DNA from 2 places in the Pedobacter humicola genome. Region 1 is predicted to be linked to the other one. Evidence: riboswitches for the same ligand, from Rfam matches in the RefSeq annotation. Region 1 holds a riboswitch; the other holds the start of a gene.

Evidence for each region. A riboswitch is a leader RNA that binds a small molecule or an ion and turns the genes downstream of it on or off. The one in region 1 is predicted to bind S-adenosylmethionine.
Region 2: another riboswitch for S-adenosylmethionine. It lies ahead of AC04Q1_RS00825 (SusC/RagA family TonB-linked outer membrane protein); the one in region 1 lies ahead of metH (methionine synthase).

Annotation. Positions count from the first base shown of each region.
Region 1 covers NZ_JBWJIG010000011.1:3,239-8,971, forward strand. Annotated here, with positions in the region: gene metF (methylenetetrahydrofolate reductase [NAD(P)H]) at 1-123, opposite strand, end outside; gene metH (methionine synthase) at 197-3,901, opposite strand; SAM riboswitch class I at 4,040-4,145, opposite strand; gene AC04Q1_RS16900 (Bax inhibitor-1/YccA family protein) at 4,259-5,014, opposite strand; gene AC04Q1_RS16905 (hypothetical protein) at 5,053-5,619, opposite strand; gene murQ (N-acetylmuramic acid 6-phosphate etherase) at 5,706-5,733, opposite strand, start outside.
Region 2 covers NZ_JBWJIG010000001.1:183,829-189,561, forward strand. Annotated here, with positions in the region: gene AC04Q1_RS00815 (trypsin-like peptidase domain-containing protein) at 1-160, shown strand, start outside; gene AC04Q1_RS00820 (peroxiredoxin family protein) at 742-2,013, opposite strand; SAM riboswitch class I at 2,150-2,257, shown strand; gene AC04Q1_RS00825 (SusC/RagA family TonB-linked outer membrane protein) at 2,580-5,733, shown strand, end outside.

The DNA.
Region 1 (5,733 bases):
CTCCAATAAGGGTTCTATCGCATCGTAAATCCATTGGATGCTCTGCCCTTTTACAGGTGGTAATAATTCAAAAGAGAATAAGGTTTTACCCTTTGCGTTTTTTATATGGTCTGTAATCTTCATAACCCTGATCCCGATTAATCGGGACGTTAAATTTTAATTTGTATATAATTCCCTCCCCTTTAGGGACCGGGGGTTAATAAGCTAAATTCGGACTTAACCACCGCTCCACTTCTTCAACCGGCATATTTTTTCTGATGGCGTAATCTTCAATCTGGTCTTTGGTAATTTTTCCTAAACCGAAATATTTCGAATCAGGGTGTGCGAAATAAAATCCACTAACCGCTGCCGTTGGGTACATGGCATAACTTTCGGTTAAATGCAATCCGATTTTATTCTCGGCATCCAGCAATTGGAATAAAGTACCTTTTTCGGTATGCTCCGGACAGGCAGGATAACCTGGTGCCGGACGGATCCCAGCATATTCTTCCTTAATCAGTTCCTGATTGCTCAGGTTTTCATCCTGCGCATAACCCCAGTATTCTTTACGCACGCGTTCGTGTAACCGTTCTGCAAAAGCTTCAGCCAAACGATCGGCCAAAGCTTTGGCCATAATACTGTTGTAATCGTCGTAATTAGACTCGAACTCATGCACCAGTTCATCAATCCCAATACCTGCAGTTACAGCAAAACCACCAAAATAATCCTGAATACCGCTTTCTTTTGGCGCAATAAAATCAGATAAGGCGTAATAAGGCTGTCCATCTACTTTTTCTGCCTGTTGGCGGAGGGTGTGTATAACAACGGAAGATGGTTGATGTAAGATGGATGATGGATCAGTTCCATTTTCCATTTTACCTTTTACATCCAAAACAATATCGTCTCCTACCGCATTTGCTGGCCAGAAACCGATTACAGCTCTCGCTGTTAACAGTTTTTCATCCAGGATACGTTTTAATAAGGTCTGTGCATCATCAAAAAGTTTCTTCGCTTCATCACCTACATTCTTATCATCGAAAATCTTCGGATAGCTACCGCGAAGTTCCCAGGTATGGAAAAATGGCGTCCAGTCGATATAAGGCACCAGTTCTTCTAAAGGATAATTATCGAAAACCTTTGTACCAGTAAATTCGGGAACAGGCAGATCGGGTTGAAAATCAATTTTAAACTTATTTTCACGTGCCTCTTCAAGCGTTTTAAAACGTTTATCTGATCGCTTATTTAAATGCGCTTCGCGAGCCTTATCATATTCAGCCCTGATGCCTGCCACATAATCGTCTTTTGTTTCAGGGTTCATCAAGGTACTGCAAACGGTCACACTTCGCGATGCATCCAACACGTGGATGGCAGGGCCAGAATAATTTGGTGCTACTTTTACTGCAGCATGGATCCTTGAGGTGGTTGCTCCACCGATAATTAATGGAATCGTAAAGCCTTCGCGTTCCATTTCTTTGGCAAAGTGGACCATTTCATCCAATGAAGGCGTAATCAACCCGCTTAAACCAATAATATCGGCATTTATTTCTTTGGCTTTTTTGATGATCTCCTGTGCCGGAACCATCACGCCCATATCTACAATTTCGAAGTTATTACAGGCCAATACCACACCCACTATATTTTTCCCAATATCATGCACATCACCTTTAACGGTGGCCATTAATACCCTTCCGGCAGATGAATTCTGATCCTGGTCAGGGTTGTCCAGTTTCTCCTGCTCAATAAACGGCAATAAATAGGCTACAGCTTTTTTCATTACCCTTGCCGATTTTACCACCTGGGGCAAGAACATTTTCCCGGCACCAAACAGATCCCCAACAATGTTCATTCCGTCCATCAGTGGACCTTCAATTACCTGGATCGGGCGGGCATATTTTTGCCGGGCTTCTTCCACATCATCATCCAGATATTCTACAATTCCCTTTACCAGCGAATGCGATAACCGCTCTTCAACAGTACCTTTCCGCCATTCTTCATCCTTAACAATCTCCTTACCTTTCGATTTTACGGTATCGGCATATTCGACCAGGCGCTCGGTTGCATCATCCCTGCGGTTTAACAATACATCTTCTACCCTTTCTAACAATTCGGGTGGAATTTCCTGATACACTTCCAACATCCCTGCATTTACGATCCCCATATCTAAACCCGCCTGAATAGCATGGTAAAGAAACGCGGAGTGCATTGCCTCACGAACGGTATTATTCCCCCTGAAAGAGAAAGAAATGTTAGAAACCCCTCCGCTCACTTTAGCATGAGGCAGGTTTTCTTTGATCCAACGGGTGGCATTTATAAAATCGACAGCATAATTGTTGTGCTCTTCCAATCCGGTTGCAACGGTTAAGATATTTGGATCGAAAATGATGTCCTCAGGTGGGAAACCGATTTCGTGAACCAGTATATCATAACTTCTTTTACAGATTTCCTTTCTACGTTCATAATTATCGGCCTGCCCCTGCTCATCAAAAGCCATCACCACTACGGCCGCGCCATATTGCATAATTTTACGGGCACTCTCGCGGAATTTATCTTCTCCTTCTTTTAAAGAGATGGAGTTTACGATTCCTTTTCCCTGCAAACATTTTAAGCCATTTTCAATAACCGACCATTTGGATGAATCGACCATGATAGGCAGCTTCGCAATATCAGGTTCAGAGGCAATGAGGTTCAAAAACTTGGTCATCGCGGCTTCCGAATCCAACATCCCTTCATCCATGTTCACATCGATTACCTGTGCACCGCCTTCAACCTGTTGTAAGGCAACGGCCAGTGCAGCTTCGTAATCGCCGCCTAAAATCAGTTTGGAGAATTTTGGAGATCCTGTAATATTGGTTCTTTCGCCAATGTTTACAAAAATACTCTCCGGGGTAATGGTAACAGGCTCTAATCCGCTTAAACGCATAAAAGGTTCAAGAACCGGTATTTTGCGCGGTTCCGCTTTTCGGGCATTTTTAGCTATACAACCAATGTGCTCAGGCGTAGTACCACAACATCCACCCACAATATTCACAAAGCCTGATGCAATAAAATCATCAACCAAATGTGCTGTTTCGTGCGGCTGTTCATCATAAGCACCGAACTCATTTGGTAAACCTGCATTTGGATAAGCTGATACATAACATCCTGCTTTTGCCGCCAGCTCTTCGATGTGCGGACGCATTTCTTTTGCTCCCAAGGCACAGTTAAAACCGATACTTAGCGGTTTTGCATGCATCACAGAATTCAAAAAAGCTTCGGCCGTTTGACCAGAAAGCGTTCTACCAGAAGCATCGGTAATCGTACCGGAAATCATGATCTCCAGTTTACGGCCAATTACCTCTTCATATTTTTTAATGGCCACAATAGCCACTTTTGCATTTAAGGTATCGAAAATGGTTTCGATCAATAACACATCCGAACCACCATCTACCAAACCACGTACCTGCTCATAGTAAGCGGCTTCGAGCTCATCGAAATACACCGCCCTGAAACCAGGGTCGTTTACATTTGGCGACATGGAAAGGGTACGGTTGGTTGGACCGATAGCACCAGCAACAAAACACTTGCGATCAGGGTTTGCAGCCATAAACTCGTTAACCGCCTCTTTTGCCACACGTGCCCCTTCGAAGCTCATTTCATATGAAAGGTCTTCCATCTGGTAATCGGCCATCGAAATGCGCTGGGTACTGAAAGTATTGGTTTCGATAATATCGGCACCAGACGCCAGGTACTCCAGGTGTATAGTTTTAATAATATCCGGACGTGTGATATTGAGCAAATCGTTATTGCCTTTTACATCACAGGGATGGTTTTTAAATCGCTCTCCCCTAAAATCGTCTTCGCTTAAAGTATATCGCTGAATCATGGTACCCATTGCACCATCAATCACCAAAATACGTTTTTCTAATTCTTCTCTTATGCTCATTCTTGTCGTTAGATATGAGAATTGAGATAGGCGATATGAGAATGATTAAGCATAACTTATGTCTTAAATCTCATGTCTATCCTCTCAAATCTCAAAAAAAGGCTTATCTAAAAAGTTGGTACGTGAATCGTAATCCTAAACTTATCTGGTCCCGAATGTATCCGGGATAGAATTTAGCACCTTGTACGGTTACAGGTTGCTAAGACTTCGTTGGGTCTAATCCCTCCGTCTTTCTTAATAAGCACACAAAAATGCAACAAAGCTACATCAATTCCAAAATTTATCGCTTTGCGCCCAAATAAAATTACAAAGGCCACGCAAAACTGCGCAGCCTTAAGAATATTGTTCTGTCCCTGACTACTTCCTGCTTCCGAAAATACGCAATAAGAAAAGGAAGATATTTAAGAAATCCAGGTATAAAGATAAAGCGGCAACAATAGCCATTTTCTTTGATTCGATCTGAAGAACCTGCTCTCCACTCGCTTCAATACCTTCACCGATTCGTTTAATTTTTTGCACATCATAAGCAGTTAACGCTGTAAATATTGCAATACCAATAAAAGCCATAAACAAACTGAACTGTTCGCTTTGAATAAACATATTAATAACCATGGCAATCACTAAACCAATTACCCCAACCATTAAAATTGGCCCAAACTTGCTGAGATCGATATTGGTGGTATAACCCATAAATGCCATTATACCGAATATGCCTGCAGCACCTGCAAAACAGCTTACTACCGATCCTGAAGTATAGGTTAATAATATAAAACTTAAGCTTACACCAGTCAATACCGAGTAAAGTACAAAAACCCCAATTAATGCAGGTAACGATAACCTGCTTAATCCAAAGCCCATTAACATCACCAGACCAAGCGGTGCAAACATGGCCACATAGCCAAAAACTGACATACTTACTTTGCCTGTTGTAGGATTAATATTTAAAAGATATTGCATTAACTCCGCGTTGGTTCCGAAAAGATATGCAGCTACTGTAGATAAACTCAATGCAACAAACATCCATAAGAAAACGTTTGCAAAGAATTTTTTAGAAACAGATTTTTCCTGTACAAAAACACTGTTGTCCTGATATTGATAATTTTGTTGTTCCATTTTAAATTTTGTGTATTTAACTATATAAAAATAACTATTTAGTTTAATCTTTTTGTCAGCAGTTCTTCAACTTTTTTATAGAACTGCAGGGGTTTTAATGTGCGCCATGGCAGGTTGTCAAAAGCACCGCCAAAGTTAATGTAATAGTCGATGTTATTATCCCTGAATTCGGCAATTACATGTTCCTGAAAGTTTACACCAACAATCCAGCCATCTTCTACTTCCTGAAACCACTCTTCATAATAACTGTCGTCAGAAGCATGGAAATTTAATACATTTTCACCAATCAGGATAAATTTATTGATGCCTTCATCCATCATCAGCTCTAAAATATCACGCTTCATTAACATAATGTCGTTGTTAATGGCATCGTTCCATTCGCCTATAAATTCGATAATGGCATAACTGCGGTCGTAATCGGCGTACAACACCTTCATGTAAAGGGTATTCGAACCAAATTCATCCCATTGCGGATGCAATAAAAAGTTATATATCTGCTTATCAAAATAAAGTTCCGAATATTCGGTATTGTAAAATGGCGAACGCTCATCTTCTGCCGAGATATAATCATCTCTCCACTGGTAATACGGCTCAATCTCGTGCATAGTTTTTAATTATTGAATAACTGAATTGTGAGTGGCTGAATGTTAAGGTTATTCTACATTCCCTGTTTCTCTCATTCTATCATTTCTCAGTGTCCTGCTTCTACGGCCTTCCGT
Region 2 (5,733 bases), on a different contig from region 1:
TACGCACGATGCCGCCATTAAAGCCAATGTCTGTGGATCACCGGTTTTCGATTGGGAAGGCCGTTTTTACGGCATTAATATCGCCAGGTTCAGCCGGACGACCACTGTTGTGGTGCCTAAAAAGACAATTACGGAGTTTATTTTGAAGGTAATTAAATAATCGAGTTTTTTTGCCACGGAGACACGAAGATCACGGAATTAATTCTTTAGCAGTTCCTTCTTCTATTTTTTATTATTCCATTGGTCGGTGTCTCACCGACCAATGCTTAAAATTTCGCCGATGAACATGCTGTCTTTGATATTCATTCACCTGTTTTGTTCCACTGCCTTCAGTTAAATAAACCATATTGTAGCGGCTATCCTTTTTGATGCATTACCAATCATTATACAATTACTGTCACAAAAAGATAGAAGCGGAAAGAAGGACTGCCTAAACCGAAGAGCAATGAGACTGCTTTACTAAGAAAAAGTTATTTATCTGTTTCTAAGCCTTTCATTTTGGAGCGCAGTGGCTGTGCAACTATTTGAGTGGTTCCCGCGCTTCGCTGTATCCCTCCGCTACGCTTCGGGGATGCCACTACGCCCTGGGCTAAATACTCCTTTTCTGCAAGCAATACGCTCTAAAGCCGCCAATGCTTAAATTTTATTTCTATTCTGCATTTAAAAGATTTCTCAGCAAAAGGAGCTCCTTTAAGGCATTGTGGTCGAAATGATGATACTATGGAGGGTTGTTGGCTCCAGTTATTTCTTCAGCAAGGTATCAATCTCCGTATTAAATTCTTTCACAAACTCATCATAAAACCTGCCTGTGGCGGGGCCGTTAAAACCAGTATGGATTTGTGCTACATTACCTTGTTTATCAATGATGATCGTAGTTGGGAAAGATAAAAAAGAATCCAGCGCTGGCAGCGATTCGGATACTACCTGTTTATCGGCTGTGCCTGCAAGAACCTGATCGTACTCGATGCCAAAACGCTCACGGAAACGCGTCATTACTTTTTTTGCATACTCAGGCTCGGTAGAACGTTCGTAATGTAAGGCAATAATTTCTACACCACGTTTTTTATTTGCTTTATACCAGGGTGCAATAAAAGTAGCTTCATCCACACAGTTCGGGCACCAGCTTCCGGTGATGGTTAAAACCACTACCTTGTTCTTGTATTTTTCATCTTTAAGCGAAATCTTCTTGCCGTTTACATCAGGGAAAGAGAAATCAAGCGTCTTATAACCTGTTTTAAGATAAGTCAGTTTATAAGGATCAGGAAGGGCTGCATCTTTGTTTTTGGTTCCGGTAAAAGCCTGACTTCCCCTTGCACCCAAAATTTCGCCAGTTAAAGTACCATCTGCCCGGAAAGTCCCTTTGTAATAGGCAGGAGAGGAGCCAATGAAACTCGATAACTGAAATTCATTTCCTTCCACTATACCTTCGAGATAACGCGAGTCGCCGGTTACGCGTAAAAAAGTACCCGTAAGTTTGTTCCCGGTCTGCTTAAATAAACCCACTGTTTTTTCGTCCTTACCACTTGGCGACTTAAAAACCACATCGTAACTGCCAGAGTAATCTGCGGTTGCAGGTTTGTCTGTAGTTTTAAACCGGTAGTTTTTGCGCTCAGCAACAATAACCAATGGTTTGCCACCTTTATCTTGTTTTCGCAAAGTACCGCTTAATTGGTCACCTTCAATCGCAAAAGCCAGTTCATTATCAAACTGATCGAGTTTTACAAAGAGTGAATCGGCGGTTTGTTTAACCAGACCACCTTCAAAACTTTCTTCCGCATTGCGGAAATATAATTTCTGTTGACCGCTTTTTTCATTGATTTCGAAGTTGAAAGGGATCTCTAGCCCTTCCTTCACTTTTGCTACGCCACGCCAGTTACCCAGGGCAACAAAAGCTTTCGATTTTTTCTCCTTTGGCCTTGCCGCCTGATTATTGGCTAAACTAGCAGGTTCCTGAGCATAAGTAAAGGATGTTGATATGGCCAATAAGGCTGTAAGGATGGATTTTGATTTCATCGGGATTGTGTTAATCGACTAAATTAGTCGACAAATATAGGGATGAAATGATCAAAGAAAAAATATTTCAATAAAAATCTATAAAAACTATAGGATAAATGGAATTAGTTATACCTTTGCAGCAGTTATTTTAAAATACTTATCAAGAAAGGCGGAGGGAATGGCCCTGTGAAGCCTTAGCAACCATCTATTTATTTAGAAATGGTGCTAATTCCATCCCAGACGATTCTGGGGTAGTTAAGTCAGTTGTTTGCATTATCCCTATCAAAAATATATGGAGCACTTCTGATTTAAGGGGTGCTTTTTTTTTGCCCTGATGCAATCTTGACAGGTAAATAATGTTTTAAATAAAAATCATCAAATGAAAAAAACAGACGAGCTGAAATCCCTTTGCGTAAACCCTGATGCATACTTCCGAATGCGCAGGTCCTGTTAAAACTGCTCTAATTTAACAGGCTTTTCCAGGCTTAATTCCCTTTCATTCTTAACGAAGAAACACGGTTTTAGATCGTGCTGGAATGGTATGGCCTAAATTTTATCCTTTAACTAATTATTAATACATACACATGATCAAAATTTTTAAATCAATTGCGTTGATCCTGCTGCTCTTTATTACGCAGCAGCTATTCGCTCAAAATGCCACCATTACCGGAACGGTAAAGTCGGCAGATGGTGAGACACTGCCAGGTGTTTCCATCTTCATAAAAGAGACCAAACAAACTACCATAACGGATGGCAAGGGTGCTTTTAGCATTAGTGCACCAGAAAAGGGTACCCTGGTGTTTTCTTATATCGGTTTTAAAACCCAGGAAATACAGATCAGCAAAAACGGACCGGTTTCGGTGGTCCTGCAATCGAGCGACAATGCGCTTGATGAGGTGGTGGTTACGGCTTTGGGTATATCCAGACAGAAAAAATCTTTAGGTTATGCGGTTCAAGAATTAAAAGGACAGGATTTAGCTGAAGCAAAAGAATCGAACCTAGTTAATGCACTTGCAGGTAAAATTGCCGGTGTACGGGTAACCAATAGTCAGGGGAGTATGGGGTCATCCAGGGTGGTGATCAGGGGTGAAACCTCTATCGCCGGAAATAACCAGCCGCTATTTGTGGTGGATGGTATCCCGGTTGATAACTCTCAGTTAAACTCTGCCGGAGCAAGAGATTATGCCAATACTATTTCGGACATCAATCCTGAAGATATCGAATCCATCAGTGTATTGAAAGGACCCAATGCAGCTGCATTGTATGGTTCGAGGGCGGCAGCAGGGGTGATCCTGATTAAAACCAAAACGGGTAAATCAAAAAAAGGGTTGGGGATCGCTGTTAATTCCAATGCCGTATTGGAAACTTTGCTTACCCTCCCAGTTTATCAAAATGCTTTCGGCCAGGGATCTGAAGGTAGGTTCAGTTATGTAGATGGTGCTGGTAAGGGTTTAAACGACGGGGTAGATGAAAGCTGGGGGCCAAAACTGGATGGAAGATTGATCCCTCAGTTTTATTCGAAAGGGGTAGCAGTTCCCTTTGTGGCGCATCCTGATAACGTACGTGATTTCTTCCAAACCGGATATTCATTGAACAATGGGGTATCTGTTGCCGATGCCGGAGAAAAATACGATTACCGGATTTCTTACAATAACCTGAAACAGGTAGGTATAGTGCCGAACTCTGGTCAGGGCAAAAATTCGTTTGTATTCAATACCTCGTTAAAAATCACACCAAAATTAACCTTAACCGCGAATGCGAATTACAGTAAACTGAATTCAGATAATTTACCGGGTACAGGTGGTTCAAGATCAACCAGTACCATGTTGCAGTTTACCTGGTTCGGGCGTCAGGTAGATATCAACCAGTTGAAAAACTATTTGGACGAAAATGGAAAAACGTTTAACTGGAACAATAGTTACTATAGCAATCCATATTGGGTAGCTTACGAAAATACCGTATCGCAAAACCGCAACCGGATTATTGGAAGTTTAGCGCTGAACTATAAAATTATTGATGGTCTTGATTTCAATTTCAGATCAGGTACGGATTATTATAACGACAGACGTAAAGTGAGGATTGCCTATGGTACCAATGGAACACCATTTGGTTCCTATACCGAAAGTGCTTTTACAGTGAATGAGAACAATACCGATGCAACTTTAAATTTTAACAAACAGCTAAATGAGGATTTCAGTTTAGAATTGTTAGGCGGTGGTAACATCCGTACGCAATCGATAGAGCAGAACGATCAGAGTGCGCCTAAACTGGCCATCGCCGGACTATATACGCTTAAGAACTCCCGCGATCCGCTCATCTCTTCCAATAACCTATCACGTTTAAAATCGTATAGTGTGTATGCCTCCGGACAGATTGGGTTTAGAAACTACCTTTTTGCCAACATTACAGCACGTAACGATTGGTCTTCTACCTTACCGGCACAAAACAGATCTTATTTTTATCCCTCATTTAACGGAAGTTTTGTTGCAACAGAAGCATTTGATATTAAAAGCGAAGCGCTCACTTATTTAAAAATCCGTGGCGGCTGGTCGAAGGTTGGTAAAGATGCCGATCCTTATCGTTTGATTAATACTTACGCATTTGGTGCGCCATTTAATATCAATCCTGACCTACTTAAACTATATCCTGATATTGTTGGTGCAAATCCTCAGTTAAGTCCGGGTGCTATAGATTTAAATCCTAACCTCAAACCAGAGACTACTACATCTACAGAGCTGGGAGTAGAGGCCGTATTTTTTAATAAAAGGTTACGTTTCGATTTAAGTGCCTACAATACCAATAGTTACAATCAGATTTTGGCTGCCGATGTAAGTCAGAGTACTGGTTTCAGCTCTAAATTGCTCAATGCGGGTAAAATCAACAATAAGGGAATTGAAGCACAATTGGGCATAACACCAATTAAAAAAGCCTTTACCTGGGATATCGATTTCAATTTTGCAGCAAACCGGAGCAGGGTAATAGAACTGGATGCTGAAAAATTATTAACCAATTATGTTGTGGCCTCCAGCTCTGCTCAGGTAATCGCCACTGTTGGCCAGCCTTATGGATCACTTTTTGGAACGGCCTTTTTAAGGGATGGAAATGGAAACATTATAGTAAATGCCACGGGAGCACCATCCACAAACCCCAACAAGCAAGTTTTGGGAAAATATACCCCGGATTGGATTGGCGGCGTATACAATACTTTTACGTACAAAGGTTTAAGCTTAGGTGTTTTAGTTGATGCAAGCATTGGTGGGTCTATCTACAACGGTACGTATTCAACTGGTACCTATACTGGTGTGTTGGCTTCTACACTTCCGGGCAGAGCAGCAGAATATGGTGGTATTTCCTACTATTATCCAGGCAATGATAAAACTAAAGGAACAGTAAGGGTAAACGGAACTGCTCCTGCAGGTGTTACCGTTTATGATGACGGGATTATTTTTGATGGGGTAACAGCTGATGGCAAGCCTAATGATAAGATATTGCCTGCTCAACAGTACTACAAAACATTCAGAAATATCGACGAATCAAGCATATTCGATGCCTCTTATGTTAAACTTCGTGAGGTAAAATTAAGCTATAACCTGCCGGCCAAATGGATCCGTCCGCTAAGTTTACAAGGGGTTTCCGTATCGCTTGTTGGCCGTAACCTTTGGATTATCCACCGCAATACGGTAGATATTGATCCGGAGGTGGCCTTTAATACAGGTAACGGACAAGGTTTAGAAAGTT